3 regions of the Pseudoalteromonas sp. SG41-1 genome follow, and region 3 is predicted to be linked to each of the others. Evidence: predicted binding sites of a transcription regulator. Region 3 holds the regulator's gene; each other region holds the start of a gene.

Evidence for each region. The regulator LexA, encoded in region 3, represses DNA repair genes until DNA is damaged. The targets are predictions, from matches to a motif close to TACTGTATNNNNATACAGTA.
Region 1: uvrD (DNA helicase II) is a predicted target of LexA. The motif match lies at 1,609-1,628, and genes of this name have one in related genera.
Region 2: H5203_RS05715 (YebG family protein) is a predicted target of LexA. The motif match lies at 2,037-2,056, and genes of this name have one in related genera.

The regions. Positions count from the first base shown of each region.
Region 1 is NZ_JACJFL010000032.1:43,286-46,576, reverse strand. It holds gene uvrD (DNA helicase II) at 1-1,544, opposite strand, end outside; gene H5203_RS15850 (hypothetical protein) at 1,873-2,097, shown strand; gene H5203_RS15845 (YacL family protein) at 2,209-2,577, shown strand; gene H5203_RS15840 (dUTP diphosphatase) at 2,762-3,291, shown strand, end outside.
Region 2 is NZ_JACJFL010000005.1:110,691-113,981, forward strand. It holds gene putP (sodium/proline symporter PutP) at 90-1,601, shown strand; gene H5203_RS05715 (YebG family protein) at 1,672-1,986, opposite strand; gene H5203_RS05720 (ComEA family DNA-binding protein) at 2,248-2,544, shown strand; gene H5203_RS05725 (DUF6170 family protein) at 2,561-2,863, opposite strand; gene dsbB (disulfide bond formation protein DsbB) at 2,863-3,291, opposite strand, start outside.
Region 3 is NZ_JACJFL010000021.1:21,546-24,836, reverse strand. It holds gene H5203_RS12820 (PaaI family thioesterase) at 1-156, opposite strand, end outside; gene H5203_RS12815 (hypothetical protein) at 278-1,072, shown strand; gene lexA (transcriptional repressor LexA) at 1,147-1,764, shown strand; gene coxB (cytochrome c oxidase subunit II) at 2,186-3,291, shown strand, end outside.

The DNA of each region.
Region 1 (3,291 bases), on a different contig from region 3:
CCACAGGCGCTGATCAGCTCTTCTAAGTTTTCTACCCGAGCGCGGCCCTTTTCGCCTTTTTCTGCTTGATACATCGCCATTAAACCAGATGTTTGAATAGCGTATTTCGCTTGCTCTTCTAAAGTGAGATCACCAATTTTATCTTCAATATGTTCTACCAGCTCAACAAACTTAGTAACAACCGTTGCCGCACGTCCTGATAAATGTTGTTGTTCTACGATGGCTTTGGCGGCGTACCATAATGGCAATGATTCGCTACGCGCACAATCGCGAATATGGCTTAAGGTTTTATCGCCAATGCCACGAGCAGGAGTGTTAATCACTCGCTCAAATGCAGCATCATCCTGACGATTACCTACGAGCCGTAAATATGCCAGCGCATCTTTAATTTCCTGACGTTCAAAGAAGCGCATACCGCCGTAAATGCGGTACTTCAAGCCTTCTTGTAACATGGCTTCTTCAAGTACCCGCGATTGCGCGTTACTACGATATAAAATCGCCGCATCTTGTAGGGCATTACCAGCGTTTAACCAGCTGCGTAATTTGCTGCTTACAAAGCGCGCTTCGTCTAATTCGTTAAAAGCGGCATAAACAGAAATAGGTTCACCATCATTGCCATCAGTCCAGAGGCTTTTACCCATTCGGTCTGAGTTATTTTGAATAAGTGCATTAGACGCTTTTAGAATCGTGGCAGTAGAGCGATAGTTTTGTTCAAGGCGAATAGTTTCGGCTTTAAAATCGGTCAAAAAGCGCTTAATGTTTTCAATTTTAGCACCACGCCAACCGTAAATACTTTGGTCATCATCACCTACGATCATGATGCTGTTGGTATCGCCGGCTAATAATTTAAGCCATGCATATTGAATGGTGTTGGTATCTTGAAACTCGTCTACTAGCATATGGGCAAAACGTTGCTGGTAGTGACGTAGTAAGGTTGGATTATTTTTTAGTACTTCAAAACTACGTAATAAGATTTCGGCAAAATCAACTAATCCGGCTCGATCACATGCTTCTTGATAAGCGGTGTAAACTTTAAGCATCATTTGTTCGTTGATGTCGTAAGCTTGGATATCTTTGGGGCGCAGACCTTCATCTTTCTTGGCGCTGATATACCAGCCAAACTGTTTTGCAGGCCATTTTTTGTCATCAATATTCATGGCTTTTAATAAGCGTTTGATCATTCTAAGTTGATCATCAGAGTCTAAAATTTGAAACGCTTCTGGTAAGTTTGCTTCGCGATGGTGGGCGCGCAATATACGGTGTGATAAGCCATGGAAAGTACCAATCCACATACCACCTACTGGTGCTTGAAGGGCTTGTTCAACGCGCGTGCGCATTTCTTTAGCTGCTTTATTGGTAAAGGTTACTGCAAAAATACTATAAGCGGAGGCTTGCTCAACCTGCATTAACCATGCGATACGATGAACGAGTACTCGAGTTTTCCCAGAGCCTGCGCCAGCAAGCACCAGCATATTTTGGAGTGGGGCTGCAACTGCATCCCGTTGTTTATCATTTAAACCGTCGAGTAATTCTGAAACGTCCATCATCACGCCTTTTCAATCAATATTAAAAGCAGTATAACAGGTGTTTTTGTTAGGCTAAATAAAATACTGTTTTTATAACCAGTTAATTTAATACATAGTCTAAAGGCTTTAAAAACTTAATGATTCATTTATAGTCATTTTTTAGCTAAGCTAGATCAATGGTGTGAAGTGATATCGCCAATTTGACTTATATTTAGTAAAAATCACGATTTTAGCTAGTTCTTCGTATTACCGTTGATTTTAACATATTGATTTTTTAATAACTAAATAATTGGCATGAAGAATGTAAGTAGATAAGAATAAAATTAAATTAATAATTGAGGTTAACATGGCAGAGCAAGGTTCAGGCGGTAATGTTATCGCAGCGATTTGTAATATATTTTTCCCAGGTTTAGGGCAGTTAGTTCAAGGCCGGATCATGGCGGCAATTGGTTTCTTCCTAGCGTGGGTTATTAGTGGCGCGCTTATTTATGTTGCGATTGGTTTTATATTACTGCCGATCGTCTATATTTGGGCAATCATTGATGCCGCGCGGTTTAGATCTTATCGGTAGCTGTATCACTTCAAAGAATAGCGCTTTTTAGCGCTATTTTTGTCACTGGCTTTATTTATTCAGCACTGACTAGGGTATAATCCCGATCATTAGTTGTATTTAGGTAAAGTTATGGAATACCAATTTATACGCGATCCAATAAGTGGCTTGCGGATTAAAATTAGCAGTGAACATGCGGTTATTGGCCGTTGGTTAAATGAAGAGATCGGCAAAGACAAAATTGCTATGGTACAAGCTTTAATAGCCTCAGTATCAAGTAGTTTTGAGCCGTTAACGCTACAGGGCCAAGAAATTGATTTGATCTTAAATAAAGATGAAGCCATTTTTGAAGCCCATGCCTTGCACCAAGACTCTGAAGATTTATTTGCTTATCAAGATGATGAGCTTATGCTCGAGGAAAATGGTTTAAGTAGTGGCTGTGGTTTTGAAGATTTTGTTGATCTGATTAATTCATGGCAAGAATTTACTACAGGTAGGTAGCCGTCAGTTTTCAGTTAGCAAAATATCCTCGGGTGCCGCGTAATGAAATGCCCTTAGCTATATTGGCAATATTTGTGTTAGCGACCTCTGCGTATTAACCACAATCAGCACGTAGAATCGATTTCATCGAAGAGTATTTATCTGTATTATTAACTACAATTAAAAAATAGTAACCGGAAGAGATATGTCTGCCAATTTAAATAAACTAGTGGTGATGCTAGAAATGCAAAATGCCATGAACACCAAAGTTCATGATCAATGGTTTAGCCAAGGCTTTGAATGGTATCGCGCTATTTGGGTTGAATGCGCTGAAATGCTTGATCATTACGGTTGGAAATGGTGGAAAAAGCAAACTCCAGATACCGAGCAAGTTATTTTAGAATTGGTTGATATTTTTCACTTCGGTTTATCGTTACGCATTGATGGTGAGACCAGTTATTTAGATCTTGCTAAGCAGTTGGAACAACAGTTAAGTGCACCGCAACAAGCTGATGATTTCAAACAAACGTTAGAAATTCTCGCCGCGTCAGCCGTCGCTGAGAAAACCTTTAACGCCGCAGCCTTCGCTGGATGTATGGCGCTAATAGGTATGGATATTGATGATTTATATCGAGGCTATGTAGGTAAAAATACGCTTAATTTTTTCCGCCAAGATCATGGTTATAAAGATGGTAGCTACATTAAAGAATGGCATGGCAAAGAAGATAACGAGCA
Region 2 (3,291 bases), on a different contig from region 3:
TGACTTTATATAGTATTGATTTATGAGTCATTATTAGGATTAAAAGCCAGGTTTTAACTTCAGAGTTGGAGGCGAGTTTGGAAACTGGAATGATTATTTCTTTAGCTGCGTATTTTATCGTAATGCTAGGTATTGGCTTGTACGCTTATAAGCAGTCTACCGCCGATGTGTCGGGCTATATGTTGGGTGGCAGAAGTTTATCACCAGCTGTAGCTGCTCTATCTGCCGGTGCATCGGATATGAGTGGTTGGCTACTTATGGGCTTACCCGGTGCTATGTATCTATTTGGCTTAAGTAAAGTTTGGATTGCAATAGGCTTAGTACTTGGCGCTTGGGCAAACTACTTCTTAGTAGCGCCACGCCTGCGTGTCTATACTGAGAAAGCGAATGACTCGATTACTATTCCTGATTACTTTGCTAATCGTTTTGCTGATAATAAAAATATATTACGTGTAATTTCGGCAATCGTGATCATCGTTTTCTTCACACTTTATACTTCTTCAGGCGTTGTCGCTGGCGGTAAATTATTCGAAAACTCATTTCAGATGAGTTACGAAACGGGGCTTTATGTGACAACCGGGGTCGTCGTACTTTATACATTGTTTGGTGGTTTCTTAGCTGTGAGTTTGACTGACTTTGTGCAAGGTTGCATCATGTTCATCTCGCTACTTGCTGTACCTGTTGTTACTTATATGATGCTAGATCAGCCAGTGTTAGACACACTTACTAATGCCAGTTATGACTTGCTGTTAAGCGCTCCGAAAGAGAGCGAAGTCCACTCTCTTAATATGTTAGATTGGTTTGCAGGCGGTTCAACCATCGCTATTATTTCTGCAATGGCATGGGGCTTAGGTTATTTCGGTCAACCGCATATCATAGTGCGTTTTATGTCAGTACGATCTGTTAAAGATATGCCTACTATGCGTCGTATTGGTATGTCGTGGATGACCTTATCAGCAATTGGTGCAGTGTTAACAGGACTATTTGGTGCTGCTTACATGATCGAAAATCAAATGTTGATTGACGATAAAGAAACGATATTTTTAGTATTATCTGAATTGGTTTTCCATCCACTTATTGCCGGCTTTTTACTTGCTGCTATTTTAGCTGCGATTATGAGTACTATTTCATCTCAGTTATTGGTTTGTTCAAGCTCTTTGACTGAAGACTTCTACAAAATTTATTTAAACCGTGATGCATCACAAACCGAGCTGGTTTTAGTTGGTCGAATTAGTGTACTACTCGTTGCATTATTTGCTATTTATTTGGCTTATGACCGCGACAGTTCTATTTTAGATTTAGTAAGTAATGCGTGGGCAGGTTTTGGGGCTGCGTTTGGCCCGTTAGTATTACTTAGTTTATATTGGAAGCGAATGAATCTACAAGGTGCGATCAGTGGTATGGTTGTGGGTGCAGGGACAGTGTTGATCTGGATATATGCGCCAATCACCATAAATGGAGAGAGTCTCAGCAGTATCATTTATGAAATTATACCGGGCTTTATACTTGCAACAATTGCAATCATTACAGTGAGCTTATCAACAGCGCCACCAAATAAAGAGATCACCGAATTATTTGATGAAGTTGAACGAGGGCTATAACGAGTAGTAATTTTTATAACTAAAAAAGGGCAATTAATTGCCCTTTTTTAGTTAGTTAACTTATGATTTTTTAGCTTGCTTCTTTATCAGTGCTGGCTTTAATAGACGCTACATTTTCTTTTTTTACTTTCGCCGTTGGTGCTTTCTGTATTGCCTCTTTGCCGCCTTTAAGTACATTCATAAAGTCGTCTTTACTTTTAGCAATCTCAAGTGCGAGCGATTCGATTTGTTGTTCGCTTAGTGGTACATCAACTTTCTCAAGCATAACCTCAAGCGACTCTGCTATATCAAGCATTTTGTCATACGCGTCAGCTTCTTTTTTAGTAGTAAACGTCATACGCTCGACTCCGTTTCTCTCTACAACATATTTAACAACAACAGCCATGATTTCTCCTGCCAATTTGCTTGGTGAATAACAAGTTCACCTTGATTGATTACTGTTTTTATGTACAGTAATTGTTTATTGGTCTTTTTGCAAGTGAACATTTTTATTTTTTACTATTAGGATTTGACAAAGAGGTACAACTTTACTTTATTTAAATAGTCGCACTTTTTTAGTATGACTTTATTTGGAAGTAGTCCAAAAGTGAAGGCATTAAAGTCAACTATTAATTGAGTCCACGTATGGACATCATGGAGGAGAAACATGAAGTTTTTAACTTTAATAGTCGTAGTGCTTGGCTTGGCTATATCATTGCCTAGTGGTGCCGCTGTAACTAAAACCGAAGCTACTGAAAGTATGGGTAAAGTTCAGTTAGTCAATGTTAATCAAGCAACAGTCGAGCAGCTTACCCAGCTGCCAGGTATTGGTAAATCAAAAGCACAAGCGATAGTTGATTACCGTACCGAGCAAGGCAAATTTAAGTCTGTTGCAGATCTAGCGCAGGTGAAAGGTATTGGCGATAAATTAGTCGCTAAACTGGATGGCAAAGTTACATTTTAAAAAACTACAGGGCGAATTATTCGCCCTGTTCAAATTGCTTTATAGCCTTGCTCAAATAGTGTTTAGAGAATTGAATTTCAACAGGGGTGGTTAACAACGGGTAACTTAACCCAGCCACCAGTAATACAGGAAGTAACAGCCAACCTTCGATATACGCTAATGATAGAAATACTGGGATCAATAAAATCAGCTTTATAATACGCAAACTGATTTTTTGCATTGGAGTTAACATACTCACTGCAATCGCAATTATTTGCTGACGTTGACGTATTTTAAACGATTTTAATTGCGTTACTTGACTTGAAAATAATGCAATCATCACAGCGACTTTTTAATTATTAAACGACTTACTACAACGCTTATCAGTATCAGAGTAAATACCGCAAAAATGATCTCCATCCATGCTGGCATACTTAACCCTGCAAATTGCCAATCGATGTTGCCACAGTCTCCTGTCGCAGCAAAAAAATGTGGCATCCACTCATGTAATGGTAATGGAAAATTAGGCTCGAATTCGCAGCTAAACGCAAAGGGATCGGTTGTCGTTTGCATATCAATATGTTGGCGTGCAATTAAGTAACCCCAAATACTAGCAACTGCCCATGCTGAAAATGCTGTTATACGGCAAATTAAATTGGTTGGTCTGACTGCGCCGACTAACCCTGCGGCTAGTAACCCTAGCATAGCAGTACGTTGATAAATACACATAATGCATGGCTCTAAGCCCATTTGGTATTGGAAATACAA
Region 3 (3,291 bases):
ATGAGCTGGGATCGCGGGCATCGTTGCTACTAAATAATCATCGCCTATTTCACTTATTTCAATGCCCATGGTTTTCATCAATGTGCCTTGACCACTTATGCCGTCATCAAGTTGCTTACATTGTGCTAGGGTGATCGGTTGATACCAAATACTCATCTGTCTACCTCACTAAGTTATTTACTAAATCAGTCTACACTTTTAAACATTTTCCTACAGTTAAGATCATAAAAATAGATAAAATGTACCTATATTATCTAACTGTTAATGGATCTTAAGGATGAAAGTAAAGGTATTTGGATGTGGTGCAATATTATTGATGAGCCTTGTTGCTCAGCCGCAGGCTGTTGCTAGTACCCAACATCAACTCGATATTGGTTTTACCGATTTAGCTGGTTTAGATGAATCTTTTTTAGGCGCACGATACCGATATTTTGCGCAAGATCTTGAATCTTTGACTGGTCCATACGAGCTAAAAGCGTATTTAAATCAAGTCAATAATTATGCTATTGGTGGGTTTGCTAATGATGATTTTAGCTATTTAAATGCCGATGCTGCCATCTATGGTCCCGCAGGATTAGTTATTAGTGCCAGCGCGCAGCGCCTCTGTGAGGATAATAGCTATTGGCAAAATACTGATTATTTAGTGAGTGCCGCTGTTGGTAAGCAAATGAATGAACAGTTACAACTAGGGTTCAATGTATATTACAGTCGCTTAGAGCGCCATGATATGTGGTTTGGCAAAGATAATGAAAGAGTCGCGGTTGAATGGACTTATGCACCTTATGTTCGTTGGACAAATATAGTTAGCAATCAAGGTTGGGATTTAGAGCTAAAGCAATTGGCAGGGCGTTATCGTTATGTGCAGGGGCAGGCGGTTTATTATGTAAATCAAGCATGGTCAGTGGGAGTCGTTGCCAATATTCGGAATCAGAAAAATCTAAAAGACAACTATGAACTGCAAACGCAATATTGGTTTAATCAACATGTAGCATTAAAGTTTGGTCTTGGATCTGCGCTTGATTCTGGAAGTGGTTTAAATAGTATGAGCTTGTTATTAACGGCGCGATTTTAAGCCAATTTATATTTGCGATTTTCAGATAACTGTATATACTCACAGTTAAATGTACTGTATGGAAAACCAGTTGTATGCGCCCATTAACGAATCGCCAAGCTCAAATTCTCGAACTTATTAAAGTTTTTATTAAAGATACCGGTATGCCGCCAACCCGTGCTGAGATTGCGCAAACGTTAGGTTTTAAAAGTGCTAATGCAGCGGAAGAACATTTAAAGGCATTAGCGAAAAAGGGCGTTATTAAAATGAAGCCCGGTGCTAGTCGAGGTATTCAGTTAGTTGAAGAGGATGAGCCGGAACAACTTGGTTTACCTCTAATAGGCAGAGTTGCCGCTGGTGAGCCTATTTTGGCAGAGCAGCATGTTGAAAGTCATTGCAAAATAGATCCACTCTTGTTTAAACCGGCTGCTGATTTTTTACTGCGTGTGCAAGGCATGAGTATGAAAGACATTGGTATTATGGATGGCGATTTATTGGCAGTACACAGCACTCAAGTTGCTGAAAATGGCCAAGTGGTGGTTGCCCGTGTTGATGACGATGTAACAGTAAAACGCCTTGAAAAAGCAGGTAAAAAAGTTTTTTTACATGCTGAAAACGATGAATTTTCACCGATTGAAGTGGATCTTGAACATGAATCTTTCAATATTGAAGGGTTAGCTGTTGGGGTGATCCGCAACGCTGATTGGATGTAAATTTTTTGATCTGTATTTTGCACCAAATTGGTGAAGTTTGGTGCATTTAATTTTTTACCGCTTTAATGGCTAGATTTTATACTTAGCTATAGCGTCCTAAGCCCTATCAAATCTACTTGTCAGCTACTTTTAGCCCTCTAATATTATCCCTAATTACAAAATAACGCGCTGATTTTTAGCTGTTATTTATGCACCAAAAAAGAATTTAATTGCTCTTAAAACTTGCTAATTGTTCATTTTTTAACTAATTGGTTAATACACTGTGTTAACAGCTACTTTAAAAGTCTAACAATTTTGCTCAATAGCATAATTTAGGGTTGCGTTAATATTCAGTAACAATAAAAAATAACGAATTGGCGCGAATAAAGCTGTGCCGCCTTTTCGCTTTGCGTTTTGCAATAGCATTTAAAGGAGCCGTCACATGGGTAAATTGAGCTCTACCTTGTGGCTTATATTGTTTGTTCTACCGCAGCAAGTATTGGCTAATAGCCAGTTTAATATGCGTAAGGGCGTAACAGATATAAGTAATGATGTTTATCAGCTGCACATGACAATATTTATTATATGTTGTGTGATTGGGGTCATCGTGTTCGCCGTGATGTTTTGGGCACTGATCCACCACCGTAAATCTAAAGGGGCAAAACCAGCCCAATTTCATGAAAGTACTAAAGTTGAAATCCTTTGGACGGCAATCCCGTTTGTGATTTTAATTGGTATGGCAATTCCTGCGACAAAAACTTTGATTGCAATGGAAGATGCTAGTAAAGCTGATCTCACGATTAAAATTACTGGTTCTCAATGGAAATGGCATTATGAGTACATGGGTGAAGATGTTGAGTTTTATTCAATGCTTGCTACACCTCAAGATGAAATAACTAATCTTGCAAATAAAAACCCTAATTACCTGCTTGAAGTTGATAAACCTTTGGTGTTGCCAATTAATCAAAAAGTACGATTTTTAATGACCTCAGACGACGTTATTCATTCTTGGTGGGTGCCTGATTTTGCAGTGAAAAAAGATGCTAACCCTGGGTTTATCAATGAAACTTGGACCAGAATTAATGAAGAGGGCATTTATCGAGGGCAATGTGCAGAACTATGCGGAAAGGATCATGGCTTTATGCCTGTGGTGGTTGAAGCTAAATCTGAGCAAGCATTTGCAAACTGGCTGAGCGAAGCTAAGCAGGCAAAAGCAAACGCTGCAATTGCTGATGCTGCATTATTAGATCAAACATTACCAAAAGAAGAATTAATGACACTCGGCGAGCAAGTCTATATGGCCAGTTGCGCTGCGTGTCACCAACCAACAGGTATGGGCTTACCGGGGGTTTTCCCGGCGCTCAAAGGCAGTCCGGTAGTATTAGGAGATATTAAAGATCATATTGATGTAGTGCTTCATGGTCGCCCAGGTACCGCTATGCAAGCATTTGACAAGCAGTTATCAATCAAGCAGCTAGCAGCTGTGATCACCTATAAGCGTAATGCATGGGGCAATGACACTGGGGATGTAATTCAACCGAGTCAGAT